DNA from 3 places in the Jeotgalibaca arthritidis genome. Region 3 is predicted to be linked to each of the others. Evidence: predicted binding sites of a transcription regulator. Region 3 holds the regulator's gene; each other region holds the start of a gene.

Region 1 (7,704 bases), 860 kb from region 3:
TGGATGCGAACTTTATCTGCTGTATCAGCGTCATATAAGTCACGAACTGTTTGACGTACAACGCCACATGTGTCGTTAGCATCTTGTGATGTCGATGATTTACCAGTACCGATTGCCCAGATTGGTTCGTAAGCAATAACCAAGCTAGCTACTTGACCAGCAGTCAAATCTTTCAAAGCGTTAGTAATTTGACCTTTAATCCAGTCATTTGTTTCGCCAGCTTCTCTTTGTTCTAGTGTTTCACCACAACAAACGATAGGTGTCATGTTGTTACGGAAAATTGCATGTGCTTTTTTGTTAATATCTTCATCTGTTTCGTGGAAGTATTCTCTACGTTCAGAGTGTCCGATAATCACATAGTCAGTTCCTAATGCACCAAGAGCTTTCGGGCTGATTTCGCCTGTAAATGCTCCTTCTTCTTCAAAGTAGCAGTTTTGAGCAGCAACTTTAAGGTCAGTACCTTTGCTATCTGAAATCATTTTTTCTAAATACAAAGCTGGTGATCCAATCACTGAATCTACTTTGTCATTTGATGGTACGGCATGTTTAACTGCTTCGATAAACGCGTGCGCTTCTTCAGCAGTTTTATTCATTTTCCAGTTACCAGCGATAATTGGTTTACGCATAATAATCCTCCTACTTGATCTTACAACGGTTTTTATTTATCAGAAATTGATGCAACACCTGGTAGTTCTTTACCTTCTAGATATTCTAGAGAAGCACCGCCACCTGTTGAAATGTGAGTAAAGTCTTCAGCAAATCCTAATTGCATTGCTGCAGCAGCTGAATCTCCCCCACCGATGATTGTTACAGCATCGTCTAATTTAGCGATAGCTTCACAAACACCAATTGTTCCTTTAGCAAAGTTGTCTAATTCGAATACGCCCATTGGACCATTCCATACAACTGTTTTAGCGCCTTCTAATTCTTTAGCAAACAGTTCTACAGTTGCAGGACCAACGTCTAATGCCATTTTATCTTCAGGCATTTCATCTGCAGAAACAACACCTGCTGAAGCATCGTTGCTGAATGTTGTTGCTAAATGAGCGTCGATTGGCAAGATTAATTTGTCGCCTGCGCGAGCAATTAAGTCTTTAGCTAATTCTACTTTGTCAGCTTCTAATAGAGAAGTACCGATTTCTTTACCTTCTGCTTTAGCAAAAGTATAAGCCATACCACCACCGATAATAACTTTATCAGCTTTTTCTAGTAGGTTTTCGATAACACCAATTTTGTCGCTTACTTTAGCTCCACCAAGGATAGCTACGAAAGGACGTGCTGGCTCGTCAACAGCGCCACCGATGAATTTGATTTCTTTATCCATCAAGAAACCTGCTGCTGATTCTAAGTTTGAAGCGATTCCTACGTTAGATGCGTGAGCACGGTGAGCCGTTCCAAATGCATCGTTAACGAACAAGTCACCTAGGCTAGCCCAGTATTTACCTAATTCAGGATCGTTTTTGCTTTCTTTTTTACCATCAACGTCTTCAAAACGAGTGTTTTCAAATACTAAAACGTCGCCGTCTTTTAGATTGTTGATTGCTTCTTCTAATTCTGCACCACGTGTTTGTGGAACAAATGTTACGTCTTTACCTAATAATTCTCCTAGGCGTGTTGCAACTGGTTTAAGAGACAATTTAGCTTTGTCTTCTTCCGTTTTCACTTTACCTAAGTGAGAAAATAGGATAACTTTTGCGTTATTTTCTAATAAATATTCGATTGTTGGCAATGCTTGAACAATACGGTTATCGTTAGTAATTTCGCCGTCTTTCATTGGTACGTTGAAATCTGCACGAACTAAAACTTTTTTACCTGTTACAGCTAAGTCTGTTACAACTTTCTTTGTCATAGGATGACCCCCAGTTTGAGTTTTCATAAAAAAAGCAGGGAAGCGCGATGCTTCCCCGCTTTTCGTTCTTTACGATCCGCTATCGGATTAATTCAAATCTTATAGGTTAGTAAAGTATTCTAAAGTACGAACTAATTGAGCAGTATATGACATTTCGTTATCGTACCAAGAAACAGTTTTAACTAATTGTTGGTCTCCAACTGTCATTACTTTAGTTTGAGTTTCGTCAAACAATGAACCGTAAGTCATTCCTACGATATCTGCAGAAACGATTTGATCTTCGTTGTAACCGTAAGATTCGTTAGCAGCAGCTTTCATTGCAGCGTTAACTTCGTCAACAGTAACTTTTTTGTCTAGAACTGTAATTAATTCAGTTAATGAACCAGCAGCTACAGGAACACGTTGTGCAGCGCCATCAAGTTTACCTTTAAGTTCTGGTAAAACATCACCGATTGCTTTAGCAGCACCAGTTGTGTTAGGGATGATGCTTTCTGCAGCGGCACGAGCACGACGGAAGTCACCTTTTGCATGTGGAGCATCCAATGTGTTTTGGTCACCTGTGTAAGCGTGGATTGTAGTCATAAGACCTGAAACGATACCAAACTCATCGTTCAATGTTTTAGCCATAGGAGCTAAACAGTTAGTCGTACATGAAGCACCAGATACGATAACATCGTCTGCTGTTAATGTTTCATGGTTAACGTTGTAAACGATTGTTTTAACATCGCTACCTGCAGGAGCAGATAATAGAACGCGTTTTGCGCCAGCTTCGATATGAGCCATTGCTGCATCTTTACTGTTGAAGAAACCAGTACATTCTAATACAAATTCTACACCTAACTCACCCCATGGGTTGTCAGCTAGGTTTCTGTGTGAGAAGATTTTAACTTCTTTACCATTGATTGTGAATGAGTCTTCGTTAACTACAACTTCACCATCGAAACGTCCTTGTGTAGTGTCATATTTTAACAAATGAGCTAACATTTTTGCGTCAGTCAAGTCGTTTACTGCTACCACTTCGATACCTTCAAGTTCTTGGATACGACGGAATGCAAGACGACCAATACGTCCAAACCCATTAATTGCTATTTTTGTTGTCATACTAAGATTTCCTCCTTTAGGATAATCAGTTTTTTTATTTTAAAGGGTATCCCCTTTTAAAATCGAGTTAGCGGCACCTTCATCTGTTACAAGCCATGTATGATCAGGTGCGATATGTGAATAAGCTTTAATCGCTTTTGCTTTTAATTCTCCTCCTGCTATGGCTATCGCATAGGGAATTTCTTCGACGTCTTCCATTTGAAGACCAAACCGTGATAAACGAGAGGTGATATTTCCCTTTTCATCAAAGTAACACCCAAATGCTTCTCCGACTACTTCACTCTCATTTAACCGTTCTTTTTCGTCAGCTGACATGCGCCGACGTTCCATCATAACTTTAGCATTTCCGATGCTATATAACAAGCAATTCGCACGTTTCATCATATTAATTGTATAACGAATGGTTGGTTCATCTTTCAATGAATCCAGTGCCTGTGCACTTAGGTTATCCGGAGCAAATAATGCTGTATTTTCCCCACCTGTTGCTTGCGCCATCAGATCACTCACAGAGTTGGCTTGAATGGACATCACTTCACCTAAGCCGCCTCGTGACGGAACAAAAGTGAATTTACGATTGTCAGATAGATTTGTTGTCATGTGTCTTGCCATAGTAGCCATGGTACTTCCACCTGCTACTGCAACGATGAATTCACCTTCTGGTAAAAGCTCATCGAACATTTCAACCGCTGCTATTCCTAACTGGTCGAGTACGTCCGGGTCATCATCAAGGTTTCCCGGGATAATACGACAGAGTTGTAATTTCAGCCTCTTAGCTAGTTCCTCTTCTTTTTCATTCATCTTCATAAACTGATCAACGGTTTGTTCAAGTTCAAAAAGAATCTTCTTCCCTTTAAGAGTCAAGGTCATACCAGCCTTGGAACTAGAGATAATACCGTTTTTTCGTAAAAAATCTGTTTCTGTGCGTAAGGTACGTTCAGACTGATTCAACTTTTCCGATAATGCTCTTCGTCCAACTGGTGCGGACTCTCGAATCTCTTTCAAAATTCGATAACGAGAATGAAGAACTGATAATAAATCAGGAACTATTTTCTGTAAGACGGAAATGGAATTCTTCATATAATCCCCCATCTCTAATGTATTGGACGATTTAAGTCCAACAAAGAAAAACTCTTCTTTTAAAAAATATCATTTTATTTTTTGTTGAAAAAAGGAGAAGTAATCTGCATTTATTAACCTTACGCATTTTATTCTAACAATTTTAATAGCATTTGACAAGCCTTTATACTTTTAACTTTGTTTTCTTACTATTTTTTAATAGTTACATTGGTCAATAAACGTCCCAACGAAGCTGTAAAAAAAAAGACAGCCTTTTTATTTGGCTGCCTTAAACAAATTAAGCTAAATTTTTAGAGCTTGTCATCACTTCATCGATAATACCATATTCTTTTGCTTGATCAGCACTCATATAGTTATCACGGTCAGTATCTCTCTCAATAACTTCCATTGGTTGTCCTGTTTTTTCAGATAAAATCTTATTCAAACGTTCACGTGTTTTTAAAATGTGTCGTGCAGCAATTTCAATTTCAGTTGCTTGACCTTGCGCACCGCCTAATGGTTGGTGAATCATAATTTCAGCATTTGGCAAGGCAAAACGTTTACCTTTAGCTCCTGCTGTTAACAAGAAACTACCCATTGAAGCTGCCATTCCCATTGCGATAGTTTGAACATCTGCCTTAACAAAGTTCATCGTATCATAAATAGCAAGACCTGCTGATACAGAACCACCTGGTGAGTTGATATAAATATAAATATCTTTTTCTGGATCTTGAGCATCTAAGAATAATAATTGAGCGATAACAGAGTTAGCTGTGTTGTCGTCAATTGGGCCGCTCAACATAATGATACGGTCTTTTAAAAGTCTTGAGTAAATATCATAAGCGCGTTCACCGCGTGATGATTGTTCGATAACTGTAGGTATTAAATTCATGTTAGTTTCCTCCTATACGATAATTTCTTTCTTTACATTTCTCATTGTATAACAAAGGTCAAATAAGGTCAATAATTAAGTGTCGCTGTTTGACCTTCCTAGAAAGAAACTTATTCTAACCTATTTTACCAAACTTTTGAAAAAATTATAGGAAATTCGCTCGAAAAAGAAACAATCGAATGTTTTTTCGATTGTTTCTAGTCAGTCCTTATAAGTTTTCGATTAACAAGTCTCCAAATTGCGAACAGCTTACCTCAGTTGCGCCATCCATTAGACGAGCAAAGTCATAGGTTACCGTTTTATTTAAAATGGTTTTTTCAAGAGCAGCAATAATCAAATCGGCTGCTTCTCCCCATCCAATATGCTCTAACATTAAAGTTCCAGAGAGAATAACTGACGATGGATTAACCTTATCAAGACCTGCATATTTCGGAGCCGTCCCATGTGTTGCTTCAAAAATAGCATGCCCAGTCAGATAGTTAATATTCGCTCCAGGCGCAATACCAATACCGCCTACTTGCGCAGCAAGAGCATCTGAAATGTAATCCCCATTCAAGTTCATGGTCGCCACAACATCAAATTCAGCTGGACGCGTTAAAATCTGTTGAAGGAAAATATCTGCAATGACGTCTTTGACAATAATTTTACCGGCAGCAACAGCTTCGTCTTGCGCTTTGTTCGCTGCATCCGCTCCATCTGCTGCTTTAATCCGATCATACTGTTGCCAAGTAAAGACATCATCGCCAAACTCATTTTCAGCTAGGTCATATCCCCAATTTTTAAAGGCGCCTTCTGTGTACTTCATAATATTACCTTTATGAACGAGTGTGACTGTCGGACGATTTTCCTTAATGGCATAGCTAATAGCTGCTCTAACCAAACGCTCCGTCCCTTCTTTAGAAACAGGCTTAATACCAATCCCACTTGTTTCAGGGAAACGAATCTTGTTGATGCCCATTTCATTAATTAAGAAGTCAATTATTTTCCGTGCTTGGTCACTATCCTTCTCAAATTCGATACCGGCATAAATATCTTCTGTATTCTCTCTAAAGATAACCATATCTGTTAATTCAGGTTGCTTTAACGGTGATGGTACGCCTTCAAAATAACGGACAGGCCGTAAACAGACATATAAATCAAGTACTTGCCTTAAAGCAACGTTCAACGAACGGAAACCGCCACTAATCGGTGTCGTTAAAGGTCCTTTTATAGCAATCAAGTATTCATCAATCACATCTAGGGTCTCTTTAGGTAACCATTCTCCTGTTTGGTCATATGCTTTTTCTCCTGCTAGCACTTCCTTCCAAACAATTTGGCGTTTCGCTTGATAAGCTTTCTCAACTGCTGCATCAAAAACTCGTTCAGCTGCTTTCCAAATATCTGGTCCGATCCCGTCTCCTTCAATGAAGGGAATAACAGGATAATCTGGGATCACTAACTTGCCATCAACAACTTTAATTTTTTCTCCATCTACCATAAACACTTATCCTCCTTGGTTACTATCGCTTGTCAATTGGAATATAAACTTGACCACTTGGGCCAATATAGCGTGAACGCGGACGAATCAAACTATTGTTTTCGCGCTGCTCCTTAATATGTGCTAACCAACCCGATACACGGCTCATAGCAAAAATCAGCGTAAAGAGATCACTTTCAATTCCCAACACATGATAGACCGTTGCAGAGTAGAAATCGACATTGGGTATTAACCCTCTTGCATCACGGATATACTCTTCAATTTCGACTGATATATCGTACCATCTCGCATCTTCCGTATCATGAGTCAGTTGATAAGCCATTTCTTTTAGATAACTTTGACGTGGGTCTACTGTTTTATAAACACGGTGGCCAAAACCCATGATTTTTTCTTTAGAATCTAACTTTTTCTGTAAATATTCTGCAGCTGTTCCATTGTTATAAATCTCTTCTAGCATATCAAATACTCGCTCGTTAGCTCCCCCATGAAGCGACCCTTTTAACGTGCCAATAGCAGTAGTCACACAAGAGTATACATCTGATAAGGTTGACGCTGACACACGAGAAGCAAAGGTCGATGCATTCAGTTCATGATCGGCATGAAGAACAAGCGCTTGATTTAATGCCTTTACCTGAGTTGCTGTCGGTTCTTCACCCGTTAACATATAAAGAAAATTAGCAGTAAATCCTAAATCATTTCTCGGTTGAATCGGATTCAACCCTTTACGAAGCCTTGAAAAAGCAGCAACAATTGTTGGCATTTTCGCTTGTAAAGATAAGCTTTGAATCTTAGCTGATTTTTCTGAATTTTCTTCAGCATAAGGATCAAAAACCCCTAACAAAGAGACCGTCGTACGTAAAACACTCATCGGATGAAGATTTTGTCGTGTTTGAATTCTTAAACAAGCTTCTACTTCACCTGAAATACTCGACCAATCTTTCAATTCTTGTTGAAAAGTTGCGAGCTCGTCTTGAGTCGGTAAATGACGGTACCACAGTAAAAAGATAACCTCTTCGAAACTAGCGTCATTATTCATTAATTCTTGGATGCTATAACCCGCGTACGCCAATTCATCATCAATGATCGAACTGATTTCGGTATCACAAGCATAGATATTTGCTAAGCCGCCTACAATTTCCATTCTTTCACCTTCAATTCTTTCGGGATTCATGTCTGCATGGTTTCCAATTTCTTACGGACAACCATCGGAAGAATACCTTTATGTTTGTAATAACGAATATCTGCTTCCGCATCGAAACGTACAATTGCTTGGAAGTTAATTTTTTCGCCATTTGGATGAAGCGCTCGAACATTAACAACTTCACGAAT
Region 2 (7,704 bases), 850 kb from region 3:
TAATTCTTCTAGTGATTGTCGCGCAGGACCATCGCCAACAAATACTAATTTGGCATTTGATTGGCGTTCTAAAATACTTGGGAAAGCGATAATCATTTTATCAAGGTCTTTTTCAAAAGCTAACCGTGATAAGGATAATAAAACAATATCCTCTTCATTTAAGCTTAGCTTTTGTCTTAATTCTTTCTTTATAGAAGGATTTTTTTCTGCTCGTGTCACGCCAGTTGGAATTACTCTTATTTCTTTAGAGACATGATACGAAAGTAACGTATCCTTCATGAGTTGGCTAGGAACAATCACGCCCTTTGTTCGGTTACAGAACGCACGCGAGACCATTTTAACATCTCTTACCTTAATAATTTTACCATTGGCAATGTAATGCAAGTATTTTTCATACATCGTATGGTAAGTGTGAATAGTCGGTATTTTTAACATATAGGCAACAAATTTCCCAGTCAGTCCTAAACTAAATTCTGTATGAGTATGCACAATATCAATCCGTTGTTTTTTAGCTTCTTTTAAAGCCTTAGAAAATCCTTTTATGGCAATTCTTCGGTCCTTAAATGAGAAAAATGGAATACTTTTCAGTCGAACAATACCGTCTTCGCTATCAGGAGCGTTGGGATCTGTTGTTGTAAAGATAATCACATCGTGCCCCTGTGCTTCAAGTTCATCTTTCAGAACTTTGATGGAAGTCGATACACCACTAATTTGTGGAAAATATGAGTCCGTAAACATTCCTACTCGCATGTTTTCACCCTCTATCACTCCAGTGAGTTTTTTTATAAATTAAGTATATAGGAAACCATTCAAAAAAGCACTGGGCTTTAGTCCAATAAACAAAAAAAGGAGCTAGACAATTAAGTCCAGCCTCCACCCTTTTTAACTTAATGATTCTGTTAGTTCTTCAACTAGCGCAATAACTTCTTCAACAGTTGAACACTCATTAATTGCTTTGTGAGCAAGAGCTTCCATTTCTTTTGAATCTAGTTTAGCTAGTAAGCTTCTTGTTTTTAGGATACTTGATGCACTCATTGAGAATTCATCTAAGCCTAGTCCTAATAACAATGGTACTGCTGTTTGGTCTCCGGCCATCTCGCCACACATACCAACCCACTTACCTTCAGCATGAGCTGAATCGATAACGTGTTTCAACAGTGTTAAGATAGCTGGGTTATATGGTTGATATAAGTATGATACGCGTTCGTTCATACGGTCTGCAGCCATTGTGTATTGAATTAAATCGTTAGTACCAACACTGAAGAAGTCAACTTCCTTAGCGAATTGGTGCGCCAATACAGCAGCAGCTGGAATTTCAATCATAATCCCTACTTCGATTTCATCAGATACTGATTGACCTTCAGCAACTAATTTAGCTTTTTCTTCTTCCAACATTTGTTTTGCTTCTCTAAATTCATTTAAAGTTGCAATCATTGGGAACATAATACGAAGTTTACCATATACAGAAGCACGTAATAACGCACGTAATTGTGTACGGAACATATCAGGTTCTGCTAAACAGATACGGATTGCACGGTAACCTAGGAATGGGTTCATCTCTTCAGGTAATTGAAGATATGGTAATTCCTTGTCACCACCGATATCCATTGTACGAACAACAACAGCTTTGCCATTCATACCTTCGAGAACTGCTTTGTAAGCTTCGAATTGTTCTTGTTCAGTTGGAAATTGCTCTGAATCCATGTATAGGAATTCAGTACGGTATAAACCAATTGCTTCTGCACCGTTATCATTCACACCTTGTAAATCTTTAGGTGTACCGATGTTTGCAGCTAGCTCAACATGCTTGCCATCTTTTGTGACAGTTTCAGCATCTTTTAGTTTAGCCCATTCTTCTTTTTGCGTTTCAAACGCTGTTTGTTTTTCTTTGTATTCTGCTAATGTTGCTTCATCTGGATTAACAATAATATTCCCCTCTAATCCATCGATGATTACCATTACGCCATCAGCAGCTAACTCTGTAATCGTTTTTGTTCCAACGACAGCTGGTATTTCCAACGAACGAGCCATGATAGCTGAGTGAGATGTACGTCCACCAATATCGGTTACAAAACCTTTGACATATCGACGGTTTAATTGTGCTGTATCACTTGGTGTTAAGTCTTTTGCAACAATAACAACTTCTTCTTTAATTGTTGCTGGGCTAGGAATTTTAACCCCTAACAAATGCCCCATAACACGTTCAGTTACGTCGCGAATATCAGCTGCGCGTTCTTGCATATATGGGTTATCAACCATACCTTCGAACATAGCAATAAACAGTCCTGATACATCTGCTAATGCTTGTTCAGCATTTACTTTGTTATCAGTAATATTTGATTTGATTGTATCTAACATTTCTGGATCCGAAAGAACCATCACATGTGCATCAAACACTTGTGCTTCTTCTTCACCTACTGCAATAGCAACATGATCACGGATTGCCTGAACTTCACTCTTCGCATTCTCAAAAGAATCCAGAAGTCGAGTAATTTCGCCTTCTGGATTATCTATTGTTTTTTTAGCAAAGGTTAAATCAGGTTCCGTTAATAGATAGGCTTTACCGATTGCGATACCATCGCTAGCAGCAATACCCATTAAACGGTTTTCCATATTATTCAGCTAACCCTTCTTTTTTAAGTGTTTCAACGATACCAGCCATAGCTTCAGCTTCGTCTTGACCTTCAATTGTAATTGTTACATCTGCGCCTTGGCCAACACCAAGTGACATAACTCCCATGATTGATTTCAAGTTTACTGATTTACCTTTATATTCAAGGTTAATATCAGAGTTGAATTTACTTGCAGTTTGTACAAGTAATGTTGCAGGTCTTGCGTGAATCCCTGTTTCAGCAGTAATATGAAAATCTTTTTTCTCCATTGTGCTAATCCCCTTTTTTTATGAATTTATAGGTTAAAAGACCTCTCCTTTTACTCCACAAATTTTTTAAAAATAAGCAAAATAAAAAACAGGAAATATAACCCTTTCATAGAATAAGATTACCATTTTTTCTCAATAAGAACAACTATTTTCAAACTAAATCTCATTTTTGATGAGAAAATCTCATCAATTATTATAAATCGATGATTTATTGATGACGGTTATCCTTAAGCCTTTCTCATCTTGCTTGTAAGACATCTAAGTTAAAAAACTTGAAAGTCAAAATTGGTCAATGTATAATAAGAGCACAAGGTTAAATGACCTTGAATTGATAAAAAAAGTAATTAAATAATAATACTCATCAGAAAGGAAGTTAAGCCCATGAAATGTATGAATTGTGAAAAAAATGAAGCATCCATTCATTTGTATGCAACCCTCAATGGTCAAACTCAAAAATTAGACCTTTGTCAAAATTGTTATCAACAGTGGCAAGCTTCACAAAATAGAAACCGCGGCGGTATGGGATTCTTTGGTTCGTCTGCTAATAACGGTAACCCTTTTAATATGGGTGATTTGGAACAGTTCTTCCGTCAGCTACCTAATCAAAATCGTCAACAACCATCACCAGACCCTGCTAATCGTGCTAGTAAAGGACAAGGTGCTCAAGGTGGTAGCGGCTTGCTAGACCAATTTGGTGTTAATTTAACGGAGCTAGCTAGACAAGGTGCCATCGATCCCGTTATTGGCCGTGACAGTGAAATTGCTCGTGTCATTGAAATTCTAAATCGACGCAATAAAAACAATCCTGTCTTAATTGGTGAAGCAGGTGTTGGTAAAACATCTGTTGTAGAAGGACTTGCTCAAAACATTGTCGATGGCGATGTGCCTCAAAAGCTACTCGATAAAGAAGTCATCCGATTAGATGTTGTTTCGCTTGTTCAAGGAACAGGCATTCGCGGACAATTCGAGGAACGGATGCAACAACTGATGAATGAAGTAAGAGAAAACAAGAAAATCATTTTATTTATCGATGAAATTCATGAAATCGTTGGAGCAGGAAGCGCTGAAGGCAGTATGGACGCAGGTAATATTCTAAAACCAGCCTTGGCTAGAGGTGAACTACAATTAATCGGTGCCACAACCTTAAATGAATACCGTAAAATTGAAAAAGACCCTGCCCTTGAACGTCGTTTCCAACCCGTTCGTGTTAATGAACCTACACCGGAGCAAACCTTGATTATTCTACAAGGTTTACGCAGCAAGTACGAAGACTATCACAAGGTAAGCTATTCAGATAAAGCTCTAGAGGCTGCGGTTCATTTATCACACCGCTATATCCAAGACCGTTTTTTACCGGATAAAGCAATTGATCTACTCGATGAATCAGGTTCTAAAAAGAACCTATCACTAAAATTAGTTGATCCCAAAGAAATTGATGACCGTATGGAAACAGCTGAGCAAGAAAAACAAGCTGCTCTTCACGCTGAAGACTATGAAAAAGCAGCCTACTATCGTGATCAAATTACTCACTTAAAAAATATGAAAGAAAATCCACAAGCAAGTGGTGAAGATAATACCGTTACTGAAAAAGACATTCAGACTATTATCGAAATCAAGACCAATATTCCAGTTGGTGATTTGCTTGAAAAAGAACAAGAGCAATTACGAAACTTGGATAAAGACTTGAAGACACATGTTATCGGTCAAGATGAAGCCGTTGATAAAGTTGCTAAAGCAATCCGCCGTAACCGCATTGGCTTCGCTCGTAAAAATCGTCCAATTGGCTCCTTCTTATTTGTTGGACCAACAGGTGTTGGTAAGACAGAATTAGCCAAACAATTATCAATTGAAATGTTTGGCACAGAAGATGCGATTATTCGTTTTGATATGAGTGAATATATGGAAAAACACGCTGTCTCAAAACTCATTGGATCGCCTCCTGGTTATGTTGGTTATGAAGAGGCTGGACAATTAACCGAACGTGTCAGAAGAAACCCATACAGTATTGTCTTACTTGATGAAGTAGAAAAAGCTCATCCAGACGTGATGCACCTCTTCCTACAAATTCTTGATGATGGTCGTTTGACTGATTCTCAAGGTCGTTCTATTAGCTTCAAAGATACCATTATTATTATGACCTCTAACGCTGGCACAGGAAGTCAAGAAGCCAATGTCGGCTTTGGCGCTGCTCTATCTGGTCAAACAAAATCGATTTTGAATCGTTTAAGTGATTACTTTAAGCCAGAGTTCATCAACCGCTTCGATGCGATTGTCGAATTTAACTCTCTATCTAAGGAAAATCTATCCGAGATTCTGTCGTTGATGTTGGAGGACGTTAATCGTATTCTTCAAGATAAAGATATCACTATTACTATTAGTGACAAGGCTAAGGAGAAACTAATAGATGTCGGCTACAATCCTGCAATGGGTGCTCGTCCCCTTCGCCGTGTGATTCAAGAACATATTGAAGACCGAGTAGCTGACTATTATTTAGATAACCCGCACGTTAAAACGATTCTATTTGATGTCAATGAAGATAATGACATTGTTATTAAGGAGAATGACAGCCAGATAGATGATTAAAGCTAAAAAGCACTCAAGTTGAACTTGGGTGCTTTTTAATATCAATAAACTTTTTTGATCACTAAAATTTATTCGTTGCGTCACGTTTTCATCTCTTTTTCAAAAAACAATTGACAGTTTAGCAATCTTGATACTTTTATAATTTCATTAAAAGGTTTATAATAGTTTTAACAATACAATTTAACTTAGCGAGGGGTGTGTCACATGAAATTAATCGATGTAACAAACAGCCATTTTGACTTGGTTCGTGAACAATTAGCGAATACTGACGCTTCAATGGTGAAGGTATTCTCACTTGGTCAAACGACAGTCATTTATACTGGCGCCCCGACACACGAAGACATTATATTACTAAATCGTAATCGACGTGTAAAACAAAATGAGATTGATTTTGTTTTAAATAAGTTATTACAAATGACAGTAGATGATGTTGAAGTGATGCCTGGACACAACTTTGTAGAGCTTTCATATATTAAGTAACATGATAAGAGAAAAAGGAGTGGGAAAATTCCCACTCCTTTTTTTATCGTCATTTTATAGTAATGCTTTTAGTTCGATATCTGGATACTTATCTGCAAACCAACGCATTGCAAATTGGTTTTCAAATAGGAACACTGGGTTATCAAAGCGGTCTTTACAAAGTAGGTTACGACTTGAAGACATATTCACATCTAAGACATCCTCATCAATCCAACGGGCAATCTTAGAGCCCATCGGTGTCATATCGACTTCTGCATTATATTCATTCTTCAAACGGTACTCAAAAACTTCAAACTGTAATTGTCCAACCGCACCTAGGATAAATTCTTCGGTATGGTAAGTTTTATAAAGTTGAATGGCTCCTTCTTGAACCAACTGCTGAATACCTTTGTAGAATGATTTTTGTTTCATCACGTTTTTAGGTGTTACCTTCATAAATAATTCAGGTGTAAATTGCGGTAGCGCCTCATATTGAAGAGCTTCTTTCCCTTCATAGATGGTATCACCAATTTGTAAATTACCTGTATCGTATAATCCGATAATATCACCAGCAACTGCACTCTTCACGCTTTCTCTTGAGTCAGCCATAAATTGTGTTGTATGCGCTAGCTTCATTTTCTTACTTGTACGGTTAACGATAACATCCATACCAGGCTCAAATTCACCCGAACAAATTCTCACAAAAGCAATACGATCACGGTGGGCTGGGTTCATATTAGCTTGGATTTTGAAAACAAAACCAGTTAATTCTTCCTTAGCTGTATCAACATAGTCGCCTTCTTCTGTCTTATGTGCACTTGGACTTGGCGCAAAATCAATATAAGCATCTAGGAAAGTATGAACGCCAAAACCAGTTAAAGCTGATCCAAAGAAGACAGGTGTTAGCTCTCCTTTAGCAATCGCTTCTTCTGAAAAAGCATTTCCAGCTTCATTCAATAGCATTGCATCTTCAATCGCTTGAGTGTAAATCGTTGATTCTTTGATTGGGAAATCACCATCAATTTCACCATCTTCATTGAGTGGTAAGAAATCATTGCCGCCGTTTTGCTCAGGATGCGTTAATTCAACACGTTTGTTGTAAATATCATACAAACCTAAGAATTGTTTCCCCATCCCCATTGGCCAATTCATTGGATAAGCATCAATTTCTAGCACTTCTTCCAATTCAGCAATTAAATCCAACGGCTCTCTACCATCGCGGTCCAATTTATTGATAAACGTAAAAATAGGAATACCACGCATCCGACAAACTTTAAATAATTTCTTCGTTTGCGGCTCAATCCCTTTACCACTATCAATAACCATGACTGCACTATCAACTGCCATCAAGGTACGATAAGTATCTTCTGAGAAGTCCTCATGACCAGGTGTATCTAAAATATTAACTTGGAATCCATCATAATCAACTTGCATAACGGAACTGGTTACTGAAATCCCACGTTGTTTTTCAATTTCCATCCAGTCAGATTTTGCAAATTTCCCTGTTTTTTTACCTTTTACTGTACCGGCTTGACGGATTGCACCACCAAAAAGTAATAATTGTTCAGTTATTGTTGTTTTACCAGCATCCGGGTGAGAAATGATTGCAAAAGTTTTTCTTGTTTTCACTTTATCTAATAATGTTTGTGTCATGATATGTCCTTTCTGTCTTTCATTGTCTTGGATATGAGTTCTTATCACATATTGTTCACTTTAAACATGCCTTTGTCATTATATATGAAAGTACATCTTCTAACAAGTAAATGAAAGTATAAAAACAC
Region 3 (7,704 bases):
AACTGGATACGGTAGTCATCTTCAATTTGGCCGTCTGTGTTCAAATAGCGCTCTTCGCGCGACACACCCATGCCATTAACCACTCAGCCTCTTCTATCTGAGAAGGTCGAATATCGTTACCTTGATTATCTGTTTCCCATTGATTCATCTTATTCACCCAAATACGTGGAAATTCCACCAGTTGGAATTCTGAAAAAGGTAGCTCACTGTCTATAAATAGGCTTCTTTGGATGGCTGCGCTATTGCCTTCAACAGGATAGTAATGAAGATAAATTTGATAAAGACCAGACTCAGCGACTTCAAACTCATATTCGACTAAACCCGCTTCATCAACGAGTAAGGCATCACCACTTACCCCTTCATAATCCGTTAGAATAGTCGTATCCATTCCTTCTGCTCTTGAAAAATCGGTTGCCGGTATCCTTATCTCTGGAACAGCATGCCCATCTAATAAGTGGTTAGTGATATAACTTTGATAGTTTTCAACTGTTGTGTAGGCATCCAATTCGGCTTCAAATTCTTCCAAACTTTGCACTTCCCGAATACGGCCATGAATACTTACCTAAGATTAACGATGATTACAGACATTTTTTAATGGATTAAGACAAAAAAAGGAAGCTGAGATATTTTTCTCAACTTCCTTTTTAAGTTATAAAACTCTTTTTTACTTGTTAAAAATGTCTTCAACCGTATCAACGACATTGCCTTTGTAGTCTGATGCTTTATCTTTTACGTCTGAGAATGCATCTAGAGCAGCGTCTTTCCAGTTGCCAGTGTGGTCAAAAATCTTTAATAAGGTGTCGATTTCACGATCACTCATGGCATCCACAGCCTTTAAGACTTTTGCACTTCCTTTGAATTTATTTTTAACGAAACTTTTTACACGGTGGCGATTAATATACGAACCAATTCGATCCACTGTGTCTTCTTCATAGGCAACGACAGCAGCAACTGCAGCAACCGCCGCTGTGGCAGCAAGTCCAACTAATAATGCTTTTTTTGAATTTTTCATACTCATACTAATCGCTCCTTCTATCTTTATGCTATCATTTTAACATAGATCAATGAGAACACTAAATGATATGAAAAACTAGACATCTCCTATAACTTATAGGATAATATGAAAATTATCTCTTTTTTGGAGGGCGTGTACATGTTAACAAAATGGCTTCAACGGTATCTTAGTAAAAAAGTCAAAACAGATAACCGTGTGCAATTGGGAATTTTATCCGGAAAAGTTGGATTAGCTTCCAACCTTGTTTTATTTGCGATTAAGTTATTAGCAGGGGTCCTATCAGGTAGTATTTCCATTATTACCGATGCTATGAATAACTTATCTGATACGGCTTCTTCTATTCTAGCCCTTTTTGGTTTTTATGCTGCTGCTAAACCTGCCGACCAAGAACACCCTTACGGTCATGAGCGTTATGAATATATTAGTGGGCTTTTAATTTCATTAGTCATTATTTTTGTGGGAGGCCAGTTTCTCGTCTCTTCAATCGATCGCATCATTCATCCCGGCACTCTAAAAATGAATCCCTTAATTGTCATCTTACTACTTTTTTCTATTATCGCTAAGTTATTTCAAGGGAAATTTTACCAAGTCATTGCTGATGCCATTCATTCCAATACCTTAAAGGGCGTTGCACAGGATAGCTTCAATGATGTTTATTCAACCATCGTTGTTCTCTTAGCCTCTTTAGTGGAGTATTGGTTGGATTGGAAAGTGGACGGTATCGCCGGCGCTGTATTGGCTGTCTTCATTATTTTTAGCGGCCTTCAAATGATTCATCATTCTATTAATGATCTGTTGGGGATTCGACCTGACGAGGACGCTATTCGGAAAATGATTGGTTTACTCGACCAGTATGAGATGATTGTGGGCTACCATGATTTGTTAGTCCATAATTATGGGCCTAATCAAACCCATGCGACCATTCATATTGAGATTGATGATAGTTGGAGCTTATCGCGTGCGCATCAACTAATTGACCAGATTGAAAAACGCTTTTTAGAGGAACTTGATGTGGAGTTAGTTTGTCATGTGGATCCGATTGCGATTCAAAACGAACGGCATACAAAAGTCTATCAACAGATTAAAGCGATTTTAAAATCCTATTCTATGAATTTGAAATTCCATGATTTTCGCATTGTGGAAAACAATGATCGACCCTTAATGCAATTCGATATTGTGGTTCCTTCTAGTAGCTCAGAAACAAACGAGACGTTATTAAAATCAATTACTCACGATATCCACACTCAAATTGGGGATTATGATGTTGAAATTGATTTTGATCGCTTGTATATTTTAGAAGATGTGCAAAAGTAAAAACAAAACCCGTTTATCCACATGTGGACAAACGGGTTTTTATTTTTAGTTGTTAACAAGTTCTCCCTTTTCTTCCATTATGGGAGTCTCCTTTTTTTCTTTAACTGTCATTCTAATCGTACCATTTCGAGCACCCAGCATGACATGGTCTCCGTACTTAATCGCTCCGCTTAATATTTCTTCACTCAAGCGGTCTTCGATTTCTTTCTGAATCGCACGGCGAATTGGACGTGCCCCATATTCTGGGTCAAAGCCAGCTTTAGCAATCACTTGAATGGCTGCTGGGGTTACTTTAACGTGAATATCAAGGTCTTCTAAACGTTTGACAATATTATTTGCCATCAGTTTAACAATTTCAGATAATTCTTTTTCACCTAATGAATGGAACACAATGGATTCATCAATTCGGTTTAGGAATTCTGGTCGGAAGCTGTTCTTCAACTCTTCACGAATTCGTTTCTCCATAGCTGTATAGTCGTGTTTAGCATCCTTAGCATTGAAACCAACCATTTTCTCATCTCTTAAGGCTGTTGCACCTAGATTAGATGTCATAATTAAAATGGTATTTCTAAAGTCCACTTTTCGACCTTTTGAATCCGTTAAATGACCGTCATCTAATACTTGAAGTAAAATATTAAAGACATCAGGATGTGCTTTTTCAACCTCATCTAACAGAATAACAGAGTAAGGTTTTTGGCGAATTTTCTCAGTAAGCTGGCCGCCTTCATCGTAGCCTACGTAACCAGGAGGTGAGCCGACTAACCGACTCGTTGAGAATTTCTCCATGTATTCAGACATATCGATTCGAACAAGGGCATCTTCTTCACCAAACATGGCTTCAGCGAGTGTTTTCGCTAATTCGGTTTTCCCAACACCTGTTGGTCCTAAGAATAAGAATGAGCCAATTGGACGGGCTGGATCTTTCAAACCAGATCGCGCACGGCGTATCGCTCTTGCAACAGCACTCACTGCAGTTTCTTGACCAATAACGCGTTCGTGAAGCACTTTCTCAAGTTTCATGAGTCGGTCACTTTCTTTTTGCTCCATTTGATAAACAGGGATACCTGTCCACAGAGCAACAACTTGAGCAACATCAGTTTCATCAACACTTAAAGTGTAATGACCCTCGTCCTGAGTAGAAGACTGGGCACGAACCTTTTCTAATCGTTGCTTTCTTGATAATTCTTTTTTTCGAATACGGGCTGCTTTTTCAAAATCTTGAGCAAGAATTGCTTCTTCTTTTTCTTGAGCAAGACGCTCGATTTCATCTTCTAGTTTACCAGCAGGCGTATCGCCATGAGTCACATCAAGACGGACTTTAGCTGCTGATTCATCAATTAAATCAATGGCTTTGTCTGGTAAACGACGGGCCGTAATATAGCGAACAGATAAGGCTACCGCAGCTTCAATCGCTTCATCCGTGATTTCAACATGATGGTGTTCTTCATAACGGCTACGAAGTCCTTTAAGAATTTGAGTTGTTTCTTCAGCAGTCGGTTCGTCAATCGTAATAGGAGCAAAGCGACGTTCCAAAGCGGCATCTTTTTCAATATACTTTTGATACTCATCTAATGTTGTCGCACCAATCGTTTGTAGCTCTCCACGAGCAAGCGCTGGTTTTAAGATATTAGATGCATCGATTGCTCCTTCAGCACCACCAGCTCCAATTAAGGTATGCAATTCATCAATAAATAGAATAACATTGCCATCGTGGTACACTTCATCAATGATTTTCTTCATCCGCTCTTCAAATTCACCACGGTATTTGGTCCCAGCTACAAGTGAACCCATATCGAGCATCATTAAGCGTTTATTCGCTAATGTTTCTGGGACTTCGCCGTTCACAATTTTTTGAGCCAATCCTTCCACAATAGCTGTTTTACCAACTCCTGGTTCACCTACTAAAACAGGATTGTTCTTTGTACGACGTGAAATGACTTGCAGAATACGTTTCACTTCACGGTCTCTGCCGACAATTGGATCTAGTCGTCCGCTTCGAGCAAGGTCTGTCATATCACGCGCTAAGGCATCTAGGGTTGGTGTTCCCTCAGCTGCCTTTTGAGCTTTTTTAGCCCCTTTAGTTGCTGATTTCGGTACATCTTTTAATCCAATCTTTTCATAAAGAGTACGTTGTAATTGATTTAAGTCTACTCCGATATTTTTAAGTATTTTAACTGCTAAGATTTCTTCTCTTAAAATCCCCAGTAAAATATGCTCTGTGCCAACTTGAGGCACACCTAGCTTTTGAGATTCTGCAGTTGCATACATCATTACTTTTTTAGCGCGAGGCGAAAATGGCATCGGTGCAAATTGATTTGCTAGTGGACGTGCCGTACCGTAGCCTGTTAGATGTTCAACTTCATCACGAATAATCGCTTCATCAATATGGAAGCTACGTAAAACTTTACCAGCAATTCCTTCTGTTTCACGAATCAGCCCAAGTAAAATGTGCTCTGTGCCAATCGTTTGGTGTTTAAAATAATGAGCTTCTTCTGTTGCTAGTGACAGTGCCCGACTAGCTTTTTGTGTAAATAGTTCATCCATTCATAACGCCTCCTTTACAGCATTTTTGTATTCTTTATCAGTTATGCTTCATAACGTAAGCTTGTTAGTAATTTTTTCAATAATCCTGCCCGAACCGCATCTTCATTTTCTTGCAGCGCTTGTAAAAAGGCTTTATCCATAACGGCCAGTATCAAGTTTCCTTCTCGCTTAGAAATAATCTTTTGATTGTAGAGATTTTGGACAACCGCATAGGCGTCTCTTTCACTAATGCTATTCCCAACAATCCGAATCATTTCATTAAGCAAATCGACTTCTTCTAAAAATTTAACTTTCATAATACGAATATAGCCACCACCACCGCGTTTACTTTCCACTAAGTAACCATGTTGCTCAGTAAAACGGGTATTGATCACATAATTAATTTGTGAGGGTACACAGTTAAAATGAGTTGCCATTTCATTACGGCGAATTTCAACCTGTTCCTCAGTATTTAAAATCTGTTTAATATAGGCCTCGATAATATCGGACATATTTTGGTTTTGCAAAGGAACTGCCTCCTCTCACCTGACTAATTTTGACTATTACAATTAAATAGTACGGCATTCAGTCTTAAGTGTCAAATACTTGGCTTGATTTGCTGACCTATTTCTATTGTATGACTTATAATTATAGCCTAATTCATCATAAATTTAAACTCTTCTTCTTTTATTTAAAAAAGCGTATCTCTACTCAGTAGAAATACGCTTGTTATTGTTATGATATGCACTCAGCAGGAGTCGAACCTGCAACCGCCTGATTCGTAGTCAGGTACTCTATCCAATTGAGCTATGAGTGCTAAAAAAAGTAGGAAGTGAAGGTCTAAGGATAGATCTCCACTTCCTTAATGATGCCGGCTAAAGGACTTGAACCCTCGACCCTCTGATTACAAATCAGATGCTCTACCAACTGAGCTAAGCCGGCATTAAATGAGTCATGTAGGGCTCGAACCTACGACCCTCTGATTAAAAGTCAGATGCTCTACCAACTGAGCTAATGACTCAAGACAATAAAAAAAACAAAATATTGCGCGGCAGCGTCCTACTCTCACAAAGGGAAACCCTTCACTACAATCGGCGCTAAGAAGCTTAACTTCTGTGTTCGGGATGGGAACAGGTGTGACCTTCTTGCCATCGCCACCGCACATATTTTGTTGTCTTGCTGAGGTTGTTCCCTCAAAACTGAATAGTTAACATGAAACCTTTGGTTTGAAACCCATTTTACTTGATTACCGTTTTATTATTGGTTAAGTCCTCGACCGATTAGTACTAGTCCGCTCCATACATCGCTGCACTTCCACTTCTAGCCTATCTACCTGATCGTCTCTCAGGGGTCTTACTCATTTAAAATGATGGGAAATCTCATCTTGAGGGGGGCTTCACGCTTAGATGCTTTCAGCGTTTATCCCGTCCACACATAGCTACCCAGCAATGCCCTTGGCAGAACAACTGGTACACCAGCGGTGTGTCCATCCCGGTCCTCTCGTACTAAGGACAGCTCCTCTCAAATTTCCAACGCCCGCGACGGATAGGGACCGAACTGTCTCACGACGTTCTGAACCCAGCTCGCGTGCCGCTTTAATGGGCGAACAGCCCAACCCTTGGGACCGACTACAGCCCCAGGATGCGACGAGCCGACATCGAGGTGCCAAACCTCCCCGTCGATGTGAACTCTTGGGGGAGATAAGCCTGTTATCCCCAGGGTAGCTTTTATCCGTTGAGCGATGGCCCTTCCATGCGGAACCACCGGATCACTAAGCCCGACTTTCGTCCCTGCTCGACTTGTAGGTCTCGCAGTCAAGCTCCCTTCTGCCTTTGCACTCTACGAATGATTTCCAACCATTCTGAGGGAACCTTTGGGCGCCTCCGTTACATTTTAGGAGGCGACCGCCCCAGTCAAACTGCCCGACTGACACTGTCTCCCCACCCGATAAGGGTGGCGGGTTAGAGTGGTCCTGCTACAAGGGTAGTATCCCAATGGCGCCTCCATCGAGACTAGCGTCCCGACTTCAATGGCTCCTACCTATCCTGTACATGTAGCAGAAACAATCAATATCAACCTGCAGTAAAGCTCCATGGGGTCTTTCCGTCCTGTCGCGGGTAACCAGCATCTTCACTGGTACTATAATTTCACCGAGTCTCTCGTTGAGACAGTGCCCAAATCGTTACGCCTTTCGTGCGGGTCAGAACTTACCTGACAAGGAATTTCGCTACCTTAGGACCGTTATAGTTACGGCCGCCGTTTACTGGGGCTTCAATTCAAAGCTTCGCCGAAGCTAACCTCTCCTCTTAACCTTCCAGCACCGGGCAGGCGTCAGCCCCTATACGTCATCTTTCGATTTTGCAGAGACCTGTGTTTTTGATAAACAGTCGCTTGGGCCTATTCACTGCGGCTGACCTTGCGGTCAGCACCCCTTCTCCCGAAGTTACGGGGTCATTTTGCCGAGTTCCTTAACGAGAGTTCGCTCGCTCACCTTAGGATGCTCTCCTCGACTACCTGTGTCGGTTTGCGGTACGGGCAGTTGGTTTCTAACTAGAAGCTTTTCTTGGCAGTGTGACATCAGGAACTTCGGTACTTAAATTTCCCTCCCCATCACAACTTGTCCGTATAGTAGAAAGCATTTGACTCTCCACAAGACTTGTTGCTTGGACGTGCTCTTCCAATCGCACGCATTTCCTTAGCCTCCTGCGTCCCTCCATCGTTCAAACAAAAACAACTGGTACAGGAATATCAACCTGTTGTCCATCGCCTACGCCTATCGGCCTCGGCTTAGGTCCCGACTAACCCTGGGAGGACGAGCCTTCCCCAGGAAACCTTAGTCATACGGTGGACGG

Evidence for each region. The regulator CtsR, encoded in region 3, represses protease genes until heat stress. The targets are predictions, from matches to a motif close to TTGGTCAAAAAAGGTCAAANA.
Region 1: a site for CtsR is predicted at 4,953-4,973, ahead of clpP (ATP-dependent Clp endopeptidase proteolytic subunit ClpP). Genes of this name have one in related genera too.
Region 2: a site for CtsR is predicted at 3,157-3,177, ahead of G7057_RS09050 (ATP-dependent Clp protease ATP-binding subunit). Genes of this name have one in related genera too.

What each region holds. Positions count from the first base shown of each region.
Region 1 is NZ_CP049740.1:79,366-87,069, forward strand. It holds gene tpiA (triose-phosphate isomerase) at 1-626, opposite strand, end outside; gene G7057_RS00430 (phosphoglycerate kinase) at 659-1,849, opposite strand; gene gap (type I glyceraldehyde-3-phosphate dehydrogenase) at 1,949-2,950, opposite strand; gene G7057_RS00440 (sugar-binding transcriptional regulator) at 2,990-4,027, opposite strand; gene clpP (ATP-dependent Clp endopeptidase proteolytic subunit ClpP) at 4,305-4,898, opposite strand; gene icd (NADP-dependent isocitrate dehydrogenase) at 5,107-6,375, opposite strand; gene G7057_RS00455 (citrate synthase) at 6,398-7,516, opposite strand; gene acnA (aconitate hydratase AcnA) at 7,543-7,704, opposite strand, start outside.
Region 2 is NZ_CP049740.1:1,793,700-1,801,403, reverse strand. It holds gene G7057_RS09065 (glycosyltransferase family 4 protein) at 1-750, opposite strand, end outside; gene ptsP (phosphoenolpyruvate--protein phosphotransferase) at 883-2,613, opposite strand; gene G7057_RS09055 (phosphocarrier protein HPr) at 2,615-2,881, opposite strand; gene G7057_RS09050 (ATP-dependent Clp protease ATP-binding subunit) at 3,263-5,464, shown strand; gene G7057_RS09045 (DUF1827 family protein) at 5,669-5,944, shown strand; gene G7057_RS09040 (peptide chain release factor 3) at 5,999-7,576, opposite strand.
Region 3 is NZ_CP049740.1:944,221-951,924, forward strand. It holds partial or broken gene G7057_RS04720 (family 1 glycosylhydrolase) at 1-77, opposite strand, end outside; gene G7057_RS04725 (carbohydrate-binding protein) at 41-526, opposite strand; gene G7057_RS04730 (hypothetical protein) at 665-1,018, opposite strand; gene G7057_RS04735 (cation diffusion facilitator family transporter) at 1,154-2,329, shown strand; gene G7057_RS04740 (ATP-dependent Clp protease ATP-binding subunit) at 2,375-4,873, opposite strand; gene G7057_RS04745 (CtsR family transcriptional regulator) at 4,915-5,379, opposite strand; tRNA gene G7057_RS04750 (tRNA-Arg) at 5,596-5,669, opposite strand; tRNA gene G7057_RS04755 (tRNA-Thr) at 5,722-5,794, opposite strand; tRNA gene G7057_RS04760 (tRNA-Lys) at 5,801-5,873, opposite strand; rRNA gene rrf (5S ribosomal RNA) at 5,899-6,014, opposite strand; rRNA gene G7057_RS04770 (23S ribosomal RNA) at 6,113-7,704, opposite strand, start outside.